3 regions of the Glycomyces endophyticus genome follow, and region 2 is predicted to be linked to each of the others. Evidence: predicted binding sites of a transcription regulator. Region 2 holds the regulator's gene; each other region holds the start of a gene.
What was found. The regulator HrcA, encoded in region 2, represses chaperone genes, less so after heat shock. The targets are predictions, from matches to a motif close to CTTAGCACTCNCNNNNNGNGAGTGCTAAG.
Positions count from the first base shown of each region.

Region 1: the regulator HrcA is predicted to act here: its motif matches at 4,846-4,874, upstream of ABD419_RS18180 (FmdB family zinc ribbon protein).
Region 3: the regulator HrcA is predicted to act here: its motif matches at 4,757-4,785, upstream of groL (chaperonin GroEL).

Region 1 covers NZ_BAAAQF010000015.1:170,900-178,333, reverse strand. Annotated here, with positions in the region: gene ABD419_RS18205 (NADH-quinone oxidoreductase subunit A) at 1-192, shown strand, start outside; gene ABD419_RS18200 (NADH-quinone oxidoreductase subunit B) at 189-713, shown strand; gene ABD419_RS18195 (NADH-quinone oxidoreductase subunit C) at 743-1,297, shown strand; gene ABD419_RS18190 (complex I subunit 1/NuoH family protein) at 1,287-2,240, shown strand; gene ABD419_RS18185 (transglycosylase domain-containing protein) at 2,315-4,423, shown strand; gene ABD419_RS18180 (FmdB family zinc ribbon protein) at 4,485-4,808, opposite strand; gene ABD419_RS18175 (5-formyltetrahydrofolate cyclo-ligase) at 4,923-5,477, opposite strand; gene ABD419_RS18170 (diguanylate cyclase) at 5,637-7,434, shown strand, end outside.
Region 2 covers NZ_BAAAQF010000012.1:17,489-24,922, reverse strand. Annotated here, with positions in the region: gene ABD419_RS16515 (16S rRNA (uracil(1498)-N(3))-methyltransferase) at 1-187, opposite strand, end outside; gene ABD419_RS16510 (hypothetical protein) at 297-782, opposite strand; gene dnaJ (molecular chaperone DnaJ) at 960-2,093, opposite strand; gene hrcA (heat-inducible transcriptional repressor HrcA) at 2,109-3,125, opposite strand; gene ABD419_RS16495 (CapA family protein) at 3,245-4,366, opposite strand; gene hemW (radical SAM family heme chaperone HemW) at 4,526-5,728, opposite strand; gene ABD419_RS16485 (enoyl-CoA hydratase-related protein) at 5,744-6,532, shown strand; gene ABD419_RS16480 (hypothetical protein) at 6,545-7,399, shown strand.
Region 3 covers NZ_BAAAQF010000021.1:23,124-30,557, forward strand. Annotated here, with positions in the region: gene ABD419_RS20465 (hypothetical protein) at 1-190, shown strand, start outside; gene ABD419_RS20470 (metallophosphoesterase) at 298-1,977, shown strand; gene ABD419_RS20475 (peptide MFS transporter) at 1,997-3,535, opposite strand; gene ABD419_RS20480 (hypothetical protein) at 3,722-4,675, shown strand; gene groL (chaperonin GroEL) at 4,916-6,544, shown strand; gene ABD419_RS20490 (NosD domain-containing protein) at 6,792-7,434, shown strand, end outside.

The DNA.
Region 1 (7,434 bases), on a different contig from region 2:
GTCCAGATCCGCTACTACGTCTACGCGTTCCTGTTCGTCCTCTTCGCGGTGGAGGCCGTGTTCCTGTTCCCGTGGGCCGCGGTCTTCCGGGCCTTCGGGGCGGCGGCCGCGGTCGAGATGGGCCTGTTCGTGGGCGTCCTCGCGCTCGGCCTGGCCTACGCCTGGCGGAAGGGGGTCCTGCGGTGGCGGTGAAGCTCCCGTTCCCGTCCCGGCCCGGCGCCGGGGCGCCGAGCGTGGTCGGCGAGCCGATCCGGTTCGTCCTCAACTGGGGCCGCCGGTACTCCCTGTGGGTCTTCAACTTCGGGCTCGCGTGCTGCGCGATCGAGTTCATCGCCGCGTCGATGAGCCGCCACGACTTCATGCGCCTGGGCGTCATCCCGTTCGCGCACTCGCCGCGCCAGGCCGACCTCATGGTCGTCTCGGGCACGGTGACCGACAAGATGGCGCCCGCGATCAAGCGCCTGTACGACCAGATGCCCGAGCCGAAGTACGTCATCTCCTTCGGCGCGTGCTCGAACTCCGGCGGCCCCTACTGGGACTCCTACTGCGTGACCAAGGGCGTCGACCAGATCATCCCCGTCGACGTGTACGTCCCCGGCTGCCCGCCCCGCCCCGAGGCGCTCCTGCACGGCATCGGCGAGCTCCAGCGGCAGATCGCCGCCGCGCCCCTGCGCAGGCCGAGCCTGCGGCCCCTGCTGCGGAGGCCCGAGTGACCGCGGACGCGACGGACTGGCACGGCCGGGTGCGCGCCGCCCTCGGCGTCGCGGACACCGCGGCCGACGGGCCCCGCGCGGTCGCCGACGTCGCCCCCGACGACTGGCACGGGGCCGTGCGCGCCTGCCGCGACGACCTCGGCTGCGACTTCTTCGACTGGCTCTCCGCCGTCGACGAGGGCCCCGAGGGCTTCCGGATCGTCGCCCACCTCTGGTCGGTCGCCGGCCGCCGCGGCGTCGTCCTGCGCGCCCTCCTCACTGACCCGGCCGTCGCCTCCGTGACCGGCCTCTACCCGGGCGCGGACTGGCACGAGCGCGAGACCCACGAGATGTTCGGCGTCGACTTCCCCGGCCACCCGGGGCTCCGGCCGCTTCTTCTCGCCCCCGAGTTCGAGGGCCACCCGCTCCGCAAGGACTTCGTGCTCGCCTCCCGCGTCGTCAAGCCCTGGCCCGGCGCGAAGGAGCCCGGCGAGGGCCGGCACGCCGACGGCCCGAAGGCCGCCCGCAAGCGCGCCCCGAAGCGCCCGCCCGGCGTCCCCGAGGACTGGATCGAACCCGAGGGGGCCGGCCCGGATGCTGTTTGAGATCGCCGTCAAGACCGCGGCCGTGCTCGCCGCGTTCCTGGTGCTGCCCCTCGTCGTCGGCCAGACCGAGCACAAGCTCATGGCCCACATGCAGGGCCGCCTCGGCCCGATGCACGCCGGCGGCTTCCACGGCTGGGCCCAGCTCATCGCCGACGGCGTCAAGTTCGCGCAGAAGGAGGACCTCGTCCCCGACGCGGCCGACAAGCCTGTCTTCAAGCTCGCGCCCGCCGTCGCGCTCCTGCCGTACCTCCTGGTCCTGCTGTTCATCCCGCTCGGCCCCGGCGACCTCGTCGGCTCCGCGCTCGACACCGGCCTGTTCGCGGTCGTCGCGCTCGTCGGCGTCGGCGTCCTCGCCGTGCTCATGGCCGGCTGGTCCTCCGCGAACAAGTACGCGCTCGTGGGCGCCCTGCGCGGCGCCGCCCAGCTCATGGCCTACGAGCTCCCGCTCGTCCTCGCCGCCGCCTCGGTCGCCGTCGCGGCCGGGACCCTGAGCCTCCCCGCGATCGTCGAGGCCTGGAACCCCTGGTGGCTGCTGTGGCAGGCCCCCGCGGCGCTGGTGTTCTTCACCGCCGGGCTGGCCGAGATCCGCCGGCCCCCGTTCGACGCGCCCGTCGCCGACTCCGAGCTCGTCTTCGGCTACCTCACCGAGTACGCCGGGCTCCGGTTCGCGCTGCTGCTCCTCGCCGAGTACGTCGGCATCGTCGTCATCGCCGCCCTCACCACTGTCCTCTTCCTCGGAGGCTGGCGCGGCCCCGGCCCCGAGTCCCTGGGCTGGCTGTGGACCCTCGTGAAGACGGGCGCGCTGGCGGCGGTCGTCATCTGGCTCCGCGTCGCCTGGCCGCGCCTGCGCGTCGACCAGATCCAGGCCCTGTGCTGGAAGGTCCTGGTGCCGGCCGCGCTCGCGCAGCTCGTGCTCACCACCGCCGTCGTCCTCGCGATCTGAGGCCGGTTCGTCACGCTTCGGGTTGGTCTGCGGCCCAACGCAACCGCCGTCGAGCGCGCCTGCGTCTTCCCGGTATGGCAGGCCGACACGGCGCGCGCCGCACCACCGCGGACGCAGCGAAGCAGCAGCCGACCGAACCGCCCGCTCCGGAGGACGCCGCTCCGGACCGGCGGACTCCGAGGCGGTCCTCCCGCGACCGCCCCTCCCGCAAGCGCCCGCGCCGCCGCGGGCGCCGCCGCCTCATCGCCCTCGGGCTCGTCCTCGCCGTCCTGACCGGGGCCGCGGTCGTCGTCGGCTCGGTCTTCTACGCCAGCGTCGACCTCCCGGGCGAGCTCGACGCGGCACTGAGCCAGGGCTCCACGGTCTACTACAGCGACGGCACCACCGTCATGGGCGAGCTCGCCGCCGAGCGGCGCACCTCCGTGGGCCTCGACGAGATCGCCGACGACGTCGAGTGGGCGCTCGTGGCCGCCGAGGACGCCGACTTCTACGACCACCCCGGCGTCGACGCCAAGGGCGTCCTGCGCGCCCTGGTCAACAACGCCTCCGGCGGCGACCGCCAGGGCGCCTCGACCCTCACCCAGCAGTACGTGGGCCTGGTCGCCGACATCCGCGGGGACGGCTCGTACCTGCGCAAGGCCCGCGAGGCCGCGATGGCGATGAAGATGGAGGAGGAGTACGACAAGGACGAGATCCTCAACCACTACCTCAACATCGTCTACTTCGGACGCGGCGCGTACGGGGTGGAGGCCGCCGCGCAGGCGTTCTTCGGCCGCCCCGCCGCCGACCTCTCCACCTCCCAGTCCGCGCTCCTGGTCGCCCAGGTCAAGTCCCCTGACGGCCCCTACGACCCCCGCGACCCCTACGGCCAGGGCGGCAGCGTCGAGGAGGCGACCGAGCGCTGGGCGTACGTGCTCGACCGGATGGTCGCCGCCGGGAGGCTCGACCAGGTCAAGCGCGACGCCCTCACCGAGCTCCCCGAGACCCTCGACCCGGGCGACGACGCCGAGGCCCTCGGCCCCGAAGGCCTCGTCACCGACGGGTTCGTCCTGAGCGAGCTCGCCGCCGCCGGGATCACCACCGACGAGGTCATGCGCGGCGGCCTCGACATCACCACCACCCTCGACGCCGACCTCCAGGCCCTCGCCCTCGGCGGGAGCGGCCTGCGCGAGGTCGCCGCGGCGGACGAGGCCCTCGCCGCCGCGGCGGCCGCCGTCGAACCGGGCACCGGGCGGGTCCTCGCCTACTACGGCGGCGAGAACGGCGCGGGCCTCGACCTCGCGAACGACGTCGGCCACCGGCCCGGGACCGCGTTCAACGCCGTCACCGCGCTCGCGGCCCTCGCCGCCGGGTACGACGTGTGGACCGAGCACCTCGACGGCTCCTCGCCCCGCGAGTTCGCCTCCTACACCGGCGACGACGGCGAACCCCTCGAACTCGTCAACACCGGCGGCGCCTCCGACCCCGAGACCAGCCTCCTCCAAGCCGTCCTCGACAAGCTCGACACGCCCGTCTACCAGGTCGCCGAGGAACTCGGCGGCGACGCGGTCGCGGCGGCCGCGGCGGACCTCGGCGTGCGGCGGCTGTGGGACCCGCACGACCGCGACGAGCACGGCGTCGCCGCCGAGACCGAGCCGGGCGCGGGCGGTTTCCGGCCCGACCTCGGCATCGGCGCCTACCCGGTCACCGTCCTCGACATGGCCTCCCTGTACGCGACGATCGCCGCCGACGGCACCCGCGCCGAGCCCTACTTCGTCGAGCGCGCCGACGGCCCCGACGGCCCGGTCTACGAGGCCGAGCCGCAGGTCGTCGCGGAGGCGATCGCGCCGGTCGACGCCCGGACGCTGTCGTCGGTGCTCACCGACGGCGCGCTCCTCTTCGGCGGCGCGGCGTTCTCCGACCCGGGCCGCGTCCAGGAGGCGCTGTCCGTGAACGCCTCCCCGACCTGGTTCACCGGCACCGCGACGGGCCTGTCCCTCGCCGTGTGGGCCGGGGACGAGACCAAGGAGGGCGACGGCAGCTCCCCGGAGGGCACCGTCGCCGAGGCGATCTGGTGGCGGATCATGGACGCCCGCCCCGAGCGCTACCGCCCGGACCCCGACGCCGACGCGCCCTTCGACCCCGCCGCGGGCGCCGAGAGCCGCGAGGCCCCCGCCGAGAGCGCGCCGCCGACCGGGGACTGAACGAGCCGGCGCCCGGCCGCATGACGCGGCCGGGCACCGGCTGGAGTGTGCTGGGACCGCCTTAGGCGGCCTTGGCGGAGTCCGACTTCGCGGCGGGCTTGGCCTCGCTCTTGGACGCCGCCGCGGGCTTGGAGTCCGACTTCGCGTCGGCCTTCTTCGCGCCGCTCTGCGAGCCGTTCGAGCTCAGCGACGACGAGTCGGTGGAGCGGGAGTCGGTGCGGTAGAAGCCGCTGCCCTTGAAGGTCACGCCGACGTTCCCGAAGACCTTGCGCAGCGCGCCCTTGGCGGCGCAGCTCGGGCAGTCCGTCAACCGCGCTTCGGAGAACGACTGGTGTTTGTCGAACTCGTACCCGCACTCCTTGCAGCGGTATTCGTAGACAGGCACGTCCAACCTCCAGGACTTGACACGGGACCCGATCGACATTAGCAGTCAACGCAGGCGACTGCTAATTCCATCCTGCGCGGGCGTGAGGCGTCGCCCACTGCCCGGCCCGCCCCGCTACCGCAGCGACACGAACCCCTTCGCCGGCGTGATGACGCCCGTCACCGGCCGGTCGTGCGGCTCGGCCGGGACCTCCGGCCCGAACTCGCCGTCGCGCAGGAGCGCGACCACCGGCACGCCCGGCCCCACCCGCGCCAGCGCCCGGTCGTACGAGCCCCCGCCGCGGCCCAGCCTGATCCCGTCATATGAGACGGCGAGGCCGGGGACGACGACCGCCGCGGCGTCCTCGATGCGCGCCGGCTCCCGGCGTTCCCCCGCCGTCCCGTCGCCGCCGATCTGCTCCCAGGCGAGGTCGTCGTCCGGCAGCAGCACCGGAAGGACCACCTTGTGGACCACCGTGAGCCGTTCGGGCAGTTCAGGTTCGAGCGTCGCGCCCGGTTCGGCGCCGAACGGCCGGTACGCCGCGACCGTCGACCCCTCCGGCACGGCCTCGATCAGGAAGTCCCGCAAGGCCTTCCACACCGCCACGTCCGCGGCCGCGCGGGCCGCCCCGGGCATCGCCCGGCGCGCTCCGAGCAGCGCGCGGCGCGCCGCCTGCTTGCTGTCATGCATGCCAATTCCCTCCGTCGGCGATCCTCACCTGGAAGGATTCCCCCGAACAGGCGATTGCAGTCGTCCTTTCGGCCAGACTGCCGGAAAACCATATGCCGTGTCGTGTCCGGTCGGTAGCTCTAGGTAGTCTTCTAAGGGAGTGAACTTGAGGGGGCTTCGGTGTCGCTGCGCTCACGGCTCACCACGGCGTTCCTGGTCGTCGTGCTCGGGCCGGTCCTGGTGGGGGCCGTCTTCGTCGCTGCCGTCATGTCCCACCTGGCGGACTCCCGCGGCGACGCGCTGGCGAGCTCGGCGGTGACGACGGTCGACTCGACCCTCGGCACGATCTGCGAGCGCATCCAGGCCTCGGCCGCCGTGGTCGCGCTCAGCCACAGTAGCGGCGGGAGCGCCGACGCGATCGACATGGCCCAGCTCGTGGTCGACCGCCGGGTCGTCGACGGCGTCGTCTTCACCGGCCTCCAGGACGCGGGCGCGACCCCGAGCCCCGACGTCGGCGCCGAGGCGCCCGACGGCGCCTGGGTCGACTGCGGCGAGGCCGCCGCCTACGCGGGCGCGGGCCCGATCGTCGCGCTCGGCGCGCAGGCCGAGGTCCAGAACGCCGACGGCACCGTCTCCGTGTTCTCCGCGTTCCGCGTCGTCGACCGGGGCTTCCTCGACCGCATCGCGAACGTCGCCGACGCCGACCTCGTCCTCCTCGACGGCCGCTCCGACCGCCTCCAGGTCGGCGACGTCGACGCGGGCCGCTGGGACGCGACCGACGCGTTCCTGCCGCTGCACATCGGCACGGTCGCCACCAACGTCACCCCCATGTACTGGACGCTCGCCGCGATGGTCTTCGTCTCCGGCCTCTGCGCGATGGGCCTCGCGGCCTGGCTCGCCCGCTCCACGACCCGGCCCCTCCACGAGCTCGCCGCCGCCGCCGAGCGCGTCTCCGAAGGCGACCTGGACGTGCGCGTGCCCGTCCACGGCCGCGACGAGGTCGCCCACCTCGCGCTCGCGTTCAACCGCATGACCGCCCAGACCCAGGCGTACGTGAACGCCCTCACCGCCTCCCGCGACCAGATGCGCGGCCAGCTGGGCCGCCTCGGCCAGACCCTCACCGCCACCCTCGACCTCGACCGCATCCTCGAGGTCATCCTCGACACCGCGATGGTCACCGCCGGCGCCGAGGCCGGCGTGGTCATGCTCGTCGACGTGGACGACGCCGACCAGCTGCGCCAGCGCGCCGGCGAGGGCGACCTCGGGGTCGCGCAGCCCGCGACGATCCGCCTCGGGGAGGGCATCGTCGGGTCGATCGCCGCGAGCGGCGCGCCCGCGCACGGGCGCATCGTCGACGGCGTCTTCGACGGCCGCCGGCGCGCCGACACCGAGCCCGACGCCCGCACGATCGTGGCGGTGCCCTTCGAGGGCCGCGCCCCGGCCGAGACCGACGAGGCGGGCGCCCCGCGCACCGAGTCCGGGGTCCTCGGCGTCCTCGTCCTCTACAACCGGATCGCGGGCGACGACTTCGAGCCCGGTGACGTCGACACGCTCCGCACCTTCGCCGGGCAGGCGTCGGTCGCGGTCGAGAACGTGCTGCTGCACCGCCAGGCCCAGCGCCTGAGCCTGACCGACCCGCTCACGGGCCTGTGGAACTACCGGTTCATGCAGACGTCGCTGCGCCGCGAGGCCGAGCGGGCCCGCCGCTATCAGCGCCCGTCGGCGCTGCTGGCGATCGACCTCGACCGGTTCAAGTCCGTGAACGACACGTACGGGCACCCGGTCGGCGACCAGGTCCTGACCGAGCTCGCGCGCCGCATCACCGGGCAGATCCGCGAGGTCGACCTCGCGTTCCGCCACGGCGGCGAGGAGTTCATGGTGCTGCTGCCGGAGACCGACGCCGACGGGGCGTCCGCGGTCGCCGAGCGGCTCGGCCGCTCCGTCGCCGCGCGCCCGTTCAAGGTGAACGACGCCTCCG
Region 2 (7,434 bases):
GGTGCAGGAGCCCGCGTTCGGCGCCGGCCACGCGCGCGGAGGCGACGCCTCCGGCGCCGTCGGCGAGGAGCAGCGTCTCGCCGGGTTGGAGGCGCTGCACGTCGGCGGCGTGGTGCCCTTCGGGGCCGTCGAGGAGGTAGGCGCCGACGGCCGGGAGGGCGTCGACGAGGAAGACCGGATCGCTCACCGGGACAGCCTAGGGCCTGTGCTGCGAGCGGTGTGCCGGGAGGAGGTTGCGGCCGGGCCCGGTGGTCGCCCAGCCGGGCCGCCGATCGTCGGCGGGCGGCGGTCGAAGGTCAGCGGGTGAAGTCGACGGCGCGTTCCCAGCGCAGCCGGCCGGTGATCTTCCGGTACAGGCCCGCGTCGCCGAGGGTGCCGAACGAGTGGTCGAAGCGGCCTTTCGGGAGGTGGTACGGGACGAGGTCGACGTAGCCGTCCTTGTCGGCGGGCGGGTCCCAGCGGTTCGCGGGGGCGAGCACGCGCCATTCGGCCTCGCGGGGCGCCTGGGTGGTGCATTTGAGGACCCAGTACCCGGAGCCGGAGTAGCCGATGACGAGGACGGGGCGCTCCTTGGAGCGGCGCGGCTCGTCCTCGAAGGGGACGTCGGCGAGCCAGCGCTCGCCGGTCTGCGGTCCGCCCGCGGGCGGGGTCGCGTCGAGGCGGGGGCCTCCGGGGGCGCGAGTCGGGGCCGCGCGGCGTCGCAGGACGACGACGAGGGCGACGAGGCCCGCGAGGAGGGCGAGGGCGACGAGCGACAGGGTCGCGGGGTCGAGGCTGATCACGGCCCCGGAGTGTAGCGGAGCCCCGCTTCCGGTTCGCGCCGAGCGCGTCCGGGGCGGGGCCCTGGGGTCGAGGTGCGGTCGCGGACCGGAGCGGGGCGTCCCGCCGTGCCTGCCGCGGGGGCCGTTCGATCCGAGCGGCGCCCGTCCGTCGGGAGCGCCGCGGTTTCGGTCCGTGCGCTACGCGTGTCCGTTGAAAGCGTCGCGCATGCGGCTAAAAAACCCGCTGCCGCCCTTCACTTCCTTGATCTCCTCGTCTCGCAGGGTGGCGAGTTTGCGGAGGAGCTCCTCCTGCTCGGTGTCGAGCTTGGAGGGGGTGCGGACGTCGAGCTCGATGTACAGGTCGCCGCGGGCGCCGCCGCCGCGGAGCTTGGGGACGCCGTGGCCGCGGACCTTCTTGATGGTGCCCGGCTGCGTGCCGGAGGTGACCTCGACCTCGACCCGGTCGTCGAGGGTGTGGATGTTGAGCTTGGTGCCGAGCGCGGCCTGCGTCATGGGCACGCGGACGCGGCAGCGCAGGTCGGAGCCCTCGCGGGTGAAGACCTCGTGGGGCTTCTCGTGGACCTCGACGTACAGGTCGCCGGCGGGGCCGCCGCCGGGGCCGACCTCGCCCTCGCCGGAGAGGCGGATGCGCATGCCGTCCTCGACGCCCGCGGGGACCTTCACGGTGATGCGCCGGCGCGAGCGCACGCGGCCCTCGCCGCCGCACTTGCGGCAGGGGTCGGTGATGATCGTGCCGTAGCCGGAGCAGGCCGAGCAGGGGCGGGCGGTGCGGACCTGGCCGAGGATCGTGCGCTGCACGACCTGGACCTCGCCGGAGCCGCCGCAGGTGCTGCAGGTCTGGGGTTCGGAGCTGCCCTCGGTGCAGGAGCCGTCGCAGGCGTCGCAGAGGATCGCGGTGTCGACGGTCAGGGTGGACTCGGTGCCGAACGCGACCTCTTCGAGGTCGAGGTCGAGGCGCAGGAGGGCGTCGTTGCCGGGCCGGGTGCGCGAGCGCGGGCCGCGGCGGCCGAAACCGCCCATGGAGCCGCCGAAGAAGGCGTCCATGATGTCCTCGAAGCCCATGAACGGCGCGCCCGCGCCGCCGGCGGCGCCGCGCGAGTACGGGTCGCCGCCCGCGTCGACGATCGCCCGCTTCTGGGGGTCCATGAGGACCTCGAAGGCGGCGTTGATCTCCTGGAGGCGCTCCTGCGCGTCCGGTTCGTCGCTGACGTCGGGGTGGTACTTGCGCGCCAGCTTCCGGTACGCCTTCTTCAGTTCGTCCTCGGTGGCGTTTCGTTCGACGCCGAGAATGCCGTAGTAGTCCTTAGCCACGTGCGCTCTGTCCTGTCAGCGGTTCTGTTCCAAAATCTCGGAGACGTACCGGGCGACGGCACGGACGGCCGCGATCGTGCCCGGGTAGTCCATGCGGGTCGGCCCGAGCACGCCCATGTGCCCGACGACGGAGCCGGGCCCGTACCCGGCGGTGACGACGGTCGCCTCGCGGAAGTCGGCGACCTCGTTCTCGTCGCCGATGCGCACCGTGAGGAGCGCGTTCGAGTCGGCCCGGCCCAGCAGCTGCATGAGCACGACCTCCTCCTCGAGGGCCTCGAGGATGGGGCGGAGCGACCCGGCGAAGAAGTTCCCGTTGCGGGTGAGGTTGGCGGCGCCGGCGACGGCGACGCGCTCCTCGGTGCGGGCGACGACGGACTCCAGGAGCACGCGTGCCAGCGCGGAGGCGGTGGCGCGCAGCTCGGGGCGGGCGAGTCCGGCGAGTCCGGCGATGATGCGGGGGGCGTCGGCGAGGGCCTTGCCCTGGAGCTGCTCGTTGACGAGGCGGCGCAGGTCGAGGACGTCGTCTTCGGTGAGCTCGGCGGGGACCTCGACGTAGCGCTGCTCGACGCGTCCGGTGTCGGTGATCATGACGAGCATGAGCCGGGTCGGGGTGAGCGAGACGAGTTCGAGGTGGCGCACGGAGGAGCGGTTGAGGCTCGGGTACTGGACGACGGCGACCTGGTGGGTGAGCTGGGCGAGGAGGCGCACGGTGCGGGTGACGACGTCGTCGAGGTCGATGGCCTCGGAGAGGAAGCGGTGCACGGCGCGGCGCTCGGCGGCCGAGAGCGGCTTGATCTTGCCGAGGCGGTCGACGAAGAGGCGGTAGCCCTTGGCGGTGGGGATGCGGCCCGCGGAGGTGTGGGGCTGCTGGATGTAGCCGGCCTCTTCGAGGTAGGCCATGTCGTTGCGGACGGTCGCGGCGGAGACGCCGAGGGCGTGGCGCTGGGAGACGGCCTTGGAGCCGACGGGCTCCTGGGTGGCGACGTAGTCCTCGACGATGGCGCGCAGCACTTCGAGCTTGCGATCGTCCATCGCCGCCACGTCCCCTCAGTCTCGATGCCGCCGTGCGGTCCGGCGGACCGGGCCGAAGCTCAGTCTGCCGGACTCAAGTTTGGCACTCCCTGTCCAGGAGTGCCAGTGTACGTGTGGGGTCAGACCCCCGGGATGATGAGCGCGCCGTCGTCGGCGACGGTCACCCCGTTGTCGCCGAAGTCCTCTGCCAGCTCGTTCAGGTCGTCGAACGCGCCGTTGTCCTCGTCGAGGGTCGGATATCCGTCGCCGTCCATCTTGCTGGCCTGGGCCTTGGCGGCGACGATGGTGCCGTCCTCGCGGATGGTGACCGAGAGGATCGCGGAGCGGCCGAGGGGCCCGTCCATGCTGAAGAGGTTCTGGCCGCCGCCGAAGTTCCCGAGGGAGTAGGCGATGAGCTTGCCGTTGTAGACCTCCATGCCGCGGAGGACGTGGGGGCCGTGGCCGAAGACGAGGTCGGCGCCGCTGTCGATGCAGGTGTGGGCGAACGCGCGGGTGTCGCCGCGGTCCTCGCCGAGGTAGTTCTCGACGCCTTCGGGGACGTGGCGGTGGTCGGTGCCCTCGGCGCCGAGGTGGGCGGTGGCGACCACGATGTCGGCCTGCTCCTTGGCGGAGGCGACGAGCGCGGCGACGGCGTCGAGGTCGCGGTTGTCGGTGTAGAACGTGTACGGCGCGAAGCCGACGAGGCCGACGGTGAGGCCGCTCTCGGTCTCAACGAGGCAGACCTCGTCCTTGATGCCGCAGATCTCCATGCCGGCGGCGCGGACGGCGTCCTGGGTCTCGGTGGCGCCGTCGGGTCCGGCGTCCCAGCCGTGGTTGTTGGCCTGGTTGAGGACGTGGAAGCCGGCGCCGGCGAAGACCTCGGCGTACTCGGCGGGGAGGCGGAAGTAGGTGCACTGGCCGCCGCCGCACTTGTCGAACTCGAGGGTCGACAGGGCGCCTTCCAGGTTGGCGACGATCACGTCGCCGGTGAGGCTGCCGCTGACGCCGTCGAAGAAGCTGGCGCCGTCGTCGGAGGCCATCTGGTTCGGGTACGAGCCGGGCATGGTGTCGCCGACGTGCGTGATGGTGATCTCGCGGGGCGGCTCGGGCGAGGGGGACTCCGAGGGGGTCGCCTCGGCGGCGCCGGCGCCGCCGTCGTCCGCTGCTGGCGGCTCCTCCTCAGAGCACGCGGCCAGGGCGAGGCCGGCGAAGGAGGCGGCGAGGACGCCGCGGCGGGAGGCGGCGGGGGATGGTGTGCGCATGGGCGGTCGGACTCCGAGGTCGAGGATGCAGGGGTCGGGGCCGCCGGTCCCGTCCTGGGACCTCGGTGCCGGGGGTCGGCGCGGCCCGCGCCGGCGGGGCCGACTGGGGACCGGCTCGCCGCGACGGGTCAAATCTACGGGGCGCTCGCTTGTACGTCGTCAGGCGGTGAGGTCTCTCACCACGGCGTCGGCGAGGAGTCGACCGCGGAGCGTGAGGACGAGGCGGCCGTCCCGGAGTTCGGCGAGTCCTTCGGCGGCAACGCGTTCGGCGGCGGCAGCGCCGTCGGGGCGCAGTTCGTCGAGCGGGAGGCCGCTGGCGAGGCGGGTGAGCAGGAGCACCCGTTCGAGGTAGCGGTCGTCGGGGGTGAGGAGCTCGTGGCCGGCGACGGGCAGGTCCTGGGCGAGCGCGGTGCCGTAGGTGGAGGGGTGCTTGTGGTTCCACCAGCGGACGCCGGGCAGGTGGGAGTGGGCGCCGGGACCGGCGCCCCACCAGTGGCCGCCGTCCCAGTAGAGAAGGTTGTGGCGGCAGCGGGCGTCGTCGGTCTTGGCCCAGTTGGAGACCTCGTACCAGGAGAAGCCGGCGGCGCTGAGCGCGGCCTCGGCGGCGAGGTAGCGGTCGGCGGCGACGTCGTCGGAGGGCCGGGGCACCTGGCCGGCGCGGATGCGGCGGGCGAGGGCGGTGCCGTCCTCGACGATGAGCGCGTACGCGGAGACGTGGTCGACGCCGGTGTCGACGGCGGCGGCGAGGCTGTTCGCGAAGTCGGCGGCGCGCTCGCCGGGGGTGCCGTAGATGAGGTCGAGGCTGACGTGCTCGAAGCCGGCCCGGTGGGCGTGGGCGACGGCGTTCAGGGCCTTCTGGGGGGAGTGCTCGCGGTCGAGGACCTGGAGCACGTGGGAGGCGGTGGACTGCATGCCGATCGAGAGGCGGGTGAAGCCGCCGTCGTGGAGTTCGGCGAGGTAGTCGGCGTCGACGGACTCGGGGTTGGCCTCGGTGGTGGCCTCGTAGCCGTCGGCGAGGCCGAACTCGCGGTCGATCTCGGCGAGGATCGCGGCGAGGTCGGCGGCGGGCAGGAGGGTGGGGGTGCCGCCGCCGAAGAAGACGGTGTCGACCTTCGGGCGGGCCGCGCCGCTCCGGTCCTCGAACCGGGCGGCGGCGGCGCGGATCTCGCTGCGGACGATCGCGGCGTAGGTGTCGCGGGAGACGCCCGCGCCCAGTTCGGAGGCGGTGTAGGTGTTGAAGTCGCAGTACCCGCAGCGTGAGACGCAGAAGGGGACGTGGACGTAGAACCCGAATCCGGCCTTCCCGGTCGAGGGGTCGGCGGCGGCCGCGGCGATGTCGGTTGCGGGACTGGTGGACACCATGTCTACGGTACTGGTGTGAACGGCAACGACGCTCTCATCAAGTACCGCGCGGACCTGAACGTGGCCTCGATTACCCTCGACGCCCCGCAGCGGCGCAACGCGCTCTCGACCCGCATGATCGGCGAGCTGCGCGCGGCCCTCGCCGAAGCGGTGGCGGACCCGGTCGTGCGGGTCATCGTGATCGACCACACCGGGCCGGTGTTCTGCGCCGGCGCGGACCTGAAGGAGTCGGCCGCGGCGACGCGGCTCGAAGACCTCCCGGCCGCGCACCTCGCCGAGCTGCTGGCGGACCTCGACGAGGCCCCGAAACCGGTGGTCGTGGTCGCGAGCGGCGGCGCGAAGGGCGGCGGCATGGGGCTCATCGCCGCCGCGGACCTGGTGGTCGCCGTCTACAACGCGCCGATGTCGTTCAGCGAGGTCAAGCTCGGGGTGGTGCCCGCGGTGATCGCGCCCGTGGTGGCGCGCCGGCTCGACCGGGGGCTCATGCGGCGCCTGCTCCTCACCGGCGAGTCCTTCGACGCGACGGCGGCCCAGTCTTGGGGCCTGGTCGCGCACTCGGTGGCCCCGAACGCGCTGGCGAAGTGGCAGGGGGAAATCGTGGAGCGCCTCGTGTCGGGCGGGCCGTCGGCGCAGGCGGGCATCAAAGCGCTCACGGCCACATCGGATCTGCGCGGGGAGCTGCGCGCCGCGGCGGCCCTGACGGCGGAGTACTTCTTCTCCGAAGAGGGGCGCGAAGGGGTCCGTTCGTTCATTGAGAAGCGGCCCGCCTCCTGGGTAGGATTACCAGCCGCCGAACCGACCTGATCGGAGTCACCTGTGCGCGCACTTCTGGCCCTGACCTCGCTGCTCGCAGCCCTCGTCCTCGCGGGCTGCACCGAGGACGCGCGGGACGCCCTGCGCCCCAGCCCGACCGGCTGCTACTTCACGACGGGCATCGGTGAGACGCACCTCACGTCTGAGCAGGCGTCGAACGCGGCGACGATCGCCGCGGTGGGGCTGCGCGACGGCATGGACGAGCGGGCGGTCGCGGTGGCGATCACCACGGCCTTCCAGGAGTCGGAGCTGAAGAACGTGAACTACGGCCACGACGACTCGCTGGGCCTGTTCCAGCAGCGTCCGAGCATGGGGTGGGGCACCGAGGAGGAGCTCATGGACCCCGTCTACGCCTCGTTCAAGTTCTACGAGAAGCTGCGCCGCACCGACGGCTGGGAGGACATGACGCTCGCCGAGGCCGCGCAGGCGGTGCAGATCAGCGCGTACCCGGAGCTGTACGAGCAGTGGGAGGACGAGGCGGTGGTGGTCGCCGCGGTCTTCGCCGGGGGCCACGCGTCGGGCATCGGATGCGTGAAGGGGAACGCGCCCGAGGTGGCGTCCGACCCGTCGCTCCTCGCGGAGGCGTTCGCGTACCATTGGGGCGCGGAAGTGTCCGAAGTGGACGGTTCGACGGTGGTGGTCGACCCGGGCGACGCCACCGAGGGCTGGAACCGGGCGGCCTGGGCGGTCGCCAGGTCCTACGACTTCTCCATCGCCAGCGTCGCGTACGGGGGCATGGTCTGGGCCGCGGGAGAGGACGGCTGGACCGAGCCGGACGCGGAGGAGGACGGCGAGGCCGCGGTCGCCGTCGCGAACGACAGCCACGCCGCCGTCATCATCACCTTCGCCGCCGCCTGAGCAGCCGGGCGGCAGAGTTCCGCCCCGGTTCACCA
Region 3 (7,434 bases), on a different contig from region 2:
CGCCGGGGACGTCCAGCCCTGCGCCGACGCCCCGGACCCGGCCCCCACGGCCGCCGTCGCCGCCGCGAACTGGGAGTGGTGGGGCCCGGCCGCCGCACCCGCCCTCCTCGGCGCGGCCGTCCTCGCGCTGTGGCTGCGCCTCCGCCGCACCGCCCGCAGACGGGGCGCGAAGCTCCCGCGCCCGGCCTGAACCCCGCCGCCCGCCTGAACCCGCCCCCGAACCCGTCCCGCACCGTTCACCGCCCCCACGCCCGCACCGGGTTCCGTTGGCCCCCAGACCGTGCCATCATGGGCTCTATGTCCCGCCGCCCCAAGGACCTCACGCCCGAACAGCTCCGCTTCGTCCCGCAGTCGCCCGTGCGCTGGCTGTCGCCGCGCACCCTCATCGACACGAGCATGCGGTTCGGCCTGGCCCGCGTGTTCGGCGGCTACGTCGACAAGCGCGAGATCATCGGCGGCCGCGCCCAGCCGGTCTACGACCACTCCGGCGCCGAGGAGCTGTGGTTCGACTACGTGGCCGACATCGGCGACGGCTTCAACGCCACCTACTCGATCGCGTACCTCATGGCACAGGACGAACTCGAGATCGACGGCGAACGCCTGCCGCGCGGCACGATGCTCGTCATGGGCGGCGACGAGGTCTACCCCGCGGGCGACTGGCTCGAGTACGAGCAGCGCATGAAGGGCCCGTACGAGGCCGCGAACCCCGGGAACCCGGTGGCGCTCTACGCGATCCCCGGCAACCACGACTGGTTCGACGGGCTGACCGCGTTCTCGCGGCAGTTCACCGAGGGCCGCACCATCGGCGGCTACCGCACGCACCAGAAGCGCTCGTACTTCGCGCTCAACCTGCCGCACCGCTGGTGGCTGTTCGCCCTCGACGCCCAGTTCGACACCCACCTGGACCAGAACCAGTCCGACTACTTCCGCCGCGCCGCCGAGCAGCTGCGCCCCGGCGACCAGGTCATCCTGTGCGTGGCGCAGCCGTCGTGGCTGTGGACCGCCGAGGACCCGCGCTCGTTCGACCGCATCGACCACTTCATCCGCGACGTCGTCGCCTCGCGCGGCGCGAGCGTGCCGCTCATCCTCACCGGGGACCGCCACCACTACTCCCACTACGCCGAAGTGGACGGTGTGCGGCACCTGGTGGGCGCGGGCGGCGGCGGCGCGTACCTCTCGCCGACCCACACCCTCCCCGACGAGATCACCGCCCCGCGCCGCTCGGTGCCCGAACCCGATGCGCCCGAACGGGAGTACCGGCTCACCCAGACGTACCCGTCGAAGGCGAAGTCGCTGTCGTACGCGTTCGGGATCTTCGCGCGCCTCCCGTGGCTGAACAAGGGCTTCGTGGCCCTCATGGCCGTGGTCGGCCTCGTCGCGACCGTGTCGATCCTGGAGGGCACGGGCACGTTCGTGGCCGCGACCGCGGTCCTCATCGGCGCGGGCATCGCGTTCGCCCACCCGGGCGAGGGCCGCCGCGCCACCAGGCACTACATCCTCGGCGCGATCCACGGGGTCGCGCAGTCCGCGCTGGCGTGGGGCGGGTCGCTCCTCATCAAGCAGGCCGACGACGTCGCCTGGATCACGTACCTGCTGTACCTGCCGATCATCGGCCTGGCCGGGACGTGGCTGGTGGGCCTGTACCTGGTGGTCGCGAACCGGTTGGGCGTCAACGCGAACGAGTTGTTCGCGGGCATGTCGGTGATCGACCAGAAGTGCTTCCTGCGGATCCGCATCGACAAGGACGGCGCCACGGTCTACCCGATCGGCCTCGACCGGGCCGGGCGCCGGTGGGCCGCGAACCCCGAAGGGGCCGAGACCGATTCGTGGATCGTCCCGGTGGACCCGCTGGAGCCGCGGCTCATCGAGCCGGGGTTCGCCGCGTCGCATCCGGCGCCTCCGGAGCAGATCCTGCCCCGCCAGAACCCGGTGCGGCGCCTCATGTCCCAGGCCGGGACCTGGCTCGCCGGGCGCTGACCCGGCACGGTCGGCGGTCCTAGCGCGGCCGGGGCTCCGGCGGGGTCTCCAGGACCGCGTCCGGGCCGTGGCCGCCCCGCCCCATGAGCCGGTGCAGGGCCGGGCTGAACAGGGCCAGGACCACGGCGGTGAGGATCGCGATCCCGGCGAGGAGGTAGAAGAACGCCTGCTCGCCGACGCGGGGCACCAGGAACGCGTACGCCTGGCCGCCGAGCGGCGTGCCCACGGCCGGGCCGAGGAACCACACGCCCATCAACTGGCCCTTCAGGTTCGAGGGTGCCAGTTGCGTCGTCACCGACAGGCCGACCGGGGAGACGCACAGCTCGCCCCACGTCAGCAGCAGGTAGACCACGACCATCCAGCCGAGGGCGACGAGGACGCCGCTGTCGGCGCGGCCCTGGAGCCACCCCAGGAACACCCACGACAGGCCGGTCAGGCCCACGCCCAGCGCGAACTTGTACGCGGTCCCGAATCCGGCGCCGGTCTTGAGCCAGATCGCGCCGAAGATCGGCGAAAAGATCAGGATGAAGATCGAGTTGAAGTTCTGGACCCCGCCCGCGGGCAGGTGGAAGCCCCACGAGTCGAGGTCGACGGAGTTCGAGGCGAACGCCGTCAGGATCGAGCCCATCTGGAGGTACAGCATCCAGAACACGACCGAGGCGACGAACAGGCCGACGTAGGCCCGCAGGCCCGACTTCTCGGCCGCCGACACGTCCTTGGCCTGCCCGAAGATGTACACGAAGTACCACACCGCCGCGACGATCGACAGGATCGTCACCACCGTGGGCACCGTGGAGAGCGTGAGCGTGCCCGTCGCGGCCCAGATCACGATCGCGACGGCGGCGATCACGAGGGCGATCACGATGACGCGGACGACCTTGCCGCGCTCGTCGCCTTCGAGGGGCCGCGACGGCCCGATGCCGGTGTTCGTCAGCTTCGACCAGCCGCGCACGTACCAGAGCAGGCCCAGCGCCATGCCGACCGCGGCCGCGCCGAAGCCGAGGTGCCAGCGGTCGTCCCCGGCCAGGTACGGCGTCACCAGGATGCCGAGGAACCCGCCGAGGTTGATGCCCATGTAGAACACGGAGAAGCCGGAGTCGCGCCGCGCGTCCGAGTCGCCGTCGTACAGCCGACCCACCATGACCGAGATGTTCGGCTTCAGCAGGCCCGAGCCCAGGACCACCAGGAACAGGCCGAAGAACACCAGTCCGGCGCCGCTCACCGGGATCGCCATCGAGATGTGGCCGCACATGATGATCACGCCGCCGATGAGGACCGCGCGCCGCGCGCCCAGCACCCGGTCGGCGAGCCACCCGCCCGGCAGCGACGTCAGGTACACCGCGCCCGAGTACAGCGACGCGATCGGCACCGCGACCGTGTCCGACAGCCCGAGGCCGTTCTCCAGGACGCTCGCGGTCAGGAACGTCAGCAGGATGCCCTGGAGGCCGTAGAAGCTGAACCGCTCCCACATCTCCGTCCCGAACAGGACCGCCAGGCCGCGCGGATGCCCGAAGAACGTCTGCTCCCGGCCGGCTGAAGGGAATTCGCGATGGGACATGTCCGGCCCTCCCGTGTCGATCGGCTGCTGCGGTCGCCTGTACCCGGCGCGCCGCGCGCCGACACCTGCCGACGCTAACGCGTCCCCGGACGCCCGGCGGGCGAATCGGACAACCGGGCGTCCCCGAACGGAGGTGCTGCAATCGTTTGTCTGATATGCACGTTTGATTGGTCTACGATCCGGCCTATGAGCGACGATCCTTACTGGAACTCCGGGCAGTCCGAGGAGCCCTCGGGCCGCTTCTCCGGCGGCGACCCCCTCGTGACCGACACGTTCGAAGGCTGGTGGCACGCCTCCTTCGACGTCGTCCAGCGCTCCTGGCGGACCGTCGGCCTCATCCTCCTCATCGGCGTGGTCCTGCCCCGCTGGGTCCTCGGCGCCTACAACAACAACGTGCGCGCGCCCGAGCAGGACATCGTCGTCACCGACTGGGGGACCTTCGTCCGCGAGTACACCCCGAGCGCCCTCGCCGGGTTCATCGGCCTCGTCCTCACCCTCGCCGTCCTGTACGTCTCCGGGTCCGCCGTCCTCGCCGCCGTCCGCACCGCCGCCGCCGAGGCCGCCGGCGGCTTCCTCAGCCTCGGCGAGGCGTTCTCGTTCGGCTTCCGACGCGGCGGGAAGTTCTTCCTGTGGCTGCTCCTCGCCTGGATCACCATCGCCGCCGGCCTCGTCCTGTGCGTCCTGCCCGGCCTGTGGGCGATCTTCGCCCTCAGCCTCATGGCCCCCGCCGCCGTCTTCGAAGCCCACCGCAGCCCCTACGCCCGCTCGATCCAGCTCACGCACTCCGCGTTCTGGCCCGCGCTCGGCCGCCTGTGCATCGTCGTCCTCGTCGCGATCGCCGCGAACCTCGTCATCGCCCTCGTCGGCCTCCTCCTCGCCGGCCTCTGGCACGCGATCTTCGCCGGCTGGCTCGCCGCCGTCCTCACCATCGTCACCGAGGCCGTCATGGCCCTCCTGCTCCTCGCGCCGATGATCTGGACCGTCTCCGCCGCCCTCTGCACCTACGCCTGGCTGCGCGGACGCGCCGAACCGGTCTCCGCCACCTCGCTCTCCGCCGAGGCCTCCGGCGCCGCCGCCCCCGGCGGCTACACCGGCCCCGGCGAACCCGGCCACCCCGGGGCGCCCTCGCCCACCCCGTGACCGCGCCCCACCGCACGACCGCCCGACGCCGGGACCCCCGTCCCGGCGTCCGCGCTCTCCACCACTAGTTCCGCGCCCCGGATTGGCACTCTCGGGGCGAGAGTGCTATACCTGGGACTGGCACTCGCCGCAGGGGAGTGCTAAATGCGCGATGAGGTGGTCGGGCCCCCAGGGCCCACCGTCGCGGGTACACCGCCTCACCGTCGACCACGAACGTTATCCGAAAGGAAGCCATCCGACATGGCGAAGATGATCGCATTCGACGAGGAGGCTCGCCGCGGGCTCGAGCGGGGCATGAACACCCTCGCGGAGGCCGTCAAGGTGACCCTCGGCCCGAAGGGCCGCAACGTCGTCCTCGACAAGAAGTGGGGCGCCCCCACGATCACCAACGACGGCGTGTCCGTCGCCAAGGAGATCGAGCTCGAAGACCCGTACGAGCGCATCGGCGCCGAACTGGTCAAGGAGGTCGCCAAGAAGACCGACGACGTCGCCGGCGACGGCACCACCACCGCCACCGTCCTCGCGCAGGCCCTCGTCAAGGAAGGCCTCCGCGCCGTCGCCGCGGGCGCCAACCCGATCGCCATCAAGAAGGGCATCGAGAAGGCCGTCGCGGCCGTCGTCGAGCACCTCCAGTCCACCTCCACCGAGGTCGAGACCGAGGAGCAGATCGCCAACACCGCGTCCATCTCCGCCGGCGACGCCACCGTCGGCGCCATCATCGCCGAGGCGATGGAGAAGGTCGGCAAGGAAGGCGTCATCACCGTCGAGGAGTCGAACACCTTCGGCCTCGACCTCGAGCTCACCGAGGGCATGCGCTTCGACAAGGGCTACCTGTCCGGTTACTTCGTGACCGACCAGGACCGCATGGAAGCCGTCCTCGAAGAGCCCTACATCCTCATCGCGAACCAGAAGATCTCCGCGATCAAGGACCTCCTGCCCACACTCGAGAAGGTCACCCAGACCTCCAAGCCGCTCCTCATCATCGCCGAGGACGTCGACGGCGAGGCCCTCCCCACCCTCGTGGTGAACCGCATCCGCGGCATCTTCAAGTCGGCCGCCGTCAAGGCCCCCGGCTTCGGCGACCGCCGCAAGGCCATGCTCGGCGACATCGCCATCCTCACCGGCGGCCAGGTCATCTCCGAAGAGGTCGGCCTCAAGCTCGAGAACGCCGACCTGTCCCTGCTCGGCCAGGCCCGCAAGGTCGTCATCACCAAGGACGACACCATCATCGTCGACGGCGGCGGCGACGAGGACGCGATCCAGGGCCGGATCAACCAGATCCGCGCCGAGATCGAGAACTCCGACTCCGACTACGACCGCGAGAAGCTCCAGGAGCGCCTCGCCCGCCTCGCCGGCGGCGTGGCCGTCATCAAGGTCGGCGCGGCCACCGAGGTCGAGCTCAAGGAGCGCAAGCACCGCGTCGAAGACGCCGTCCGCAACGCCAAGGCCGCGGTCGAAGAGGGCATCCTCGCCGGCGGCGGCACCGCGCTGGCCCAGGCCGGCGCGATCGCCTTCGACAAGATCGAGGCCGACGGCGACGAGGCCACCGGCGTCGAGATCGTCCGCCGCTCGCTCGGCGCGCCGCTCCGCGCCATCGCCGAGAACGCCGGCCTCGAAGGCGGCGTCGTGGTGGAGAAGGTCCGCAACCTGCCCACCGGCCACGGCCTCAACGCCGCGACCGGCGAGTACGGCGACATGCTGGCCGCCGGCATCCCCGACCCGACCAAGGTCACCCGCTCGGCGCTGCAGAACGCCGCGTCGATCGCCGCCCTGTTCCTGACCACCGAGGCCGTCGTCGCCGACGCCCCGGAGAAGGAAGGCGCCGGCGCCGCCGGCGGCGGCATGGGCGACATGGGCGGCATGATGTAAAGCAGCCCTTCAAGGTTGCTTACTCAGGCCGACTGAGTACCGCAAGGGAGGACCGCTCACTGTACAGTGAGAGGTTCTCCCTTTCTCTGTACTGGCTGCCAGTGCAGACGGCGCAGCCGCTGCGCAAGCGGCATACCGCCCCAACCACGGGCGGTATGCCGCGACGCCGCACCCGTGCCCGAAATGACTGCGCCCCACCCGATTCGCGGCCCTTCACACCGTGTGCGACGCAAGTTAACCTGTCACCGTGCCCCACACACCCCCACGCTCGGACCGCCGCCTCGCCGCCCTCGCCCTCATGACCGGCATCCTCGCCGTCCTCGTCTTCACCTGCTACGTCGGCGGCACCGCCACCGAAGGCCGCATCGCCGAACCCGACCCCTTCCCCGCCCTCCCCGCCGCCGCCGAACCCCCCGCCTACCGCGACGACGGCGACCTCCTCCTCGTCTGCACCGCCGACACCGAGGACTTCACCGAACGCAACGCCGGCGTCAACTACAACGAGCGCATCGGCAACGAACGCCTCCAAGAAGACTGCCTCGCCGACGGCTACCGCGACCTCCCCACCGCCCTCGCCGACGCCGCCCCCGGCACCCGCATCCAGATCCTCCCCGGCCACTACACCGTCGACACCGCCATCGTCGTCGACCTCCCCGACCTCCAGATCGAAGGCCTCGGCGACAGCCCCGACGACATCCAGATCACCGCCCGCTTCACCGCCGCCACCGTCCTCACCGCCCACGCCGCCTCCGGCCTCTACCTCAAAGGCATCGCCTTCGGCCAAGCCCGCGACGCCGCCCTCCGCCTCACCGCCGTCGAAAGCGCCGCCCTCGTCGAAGTCGGCGCCTTCCAAAGCGACGGCGCCGGCCTCCACATCGCCGACTCCACCG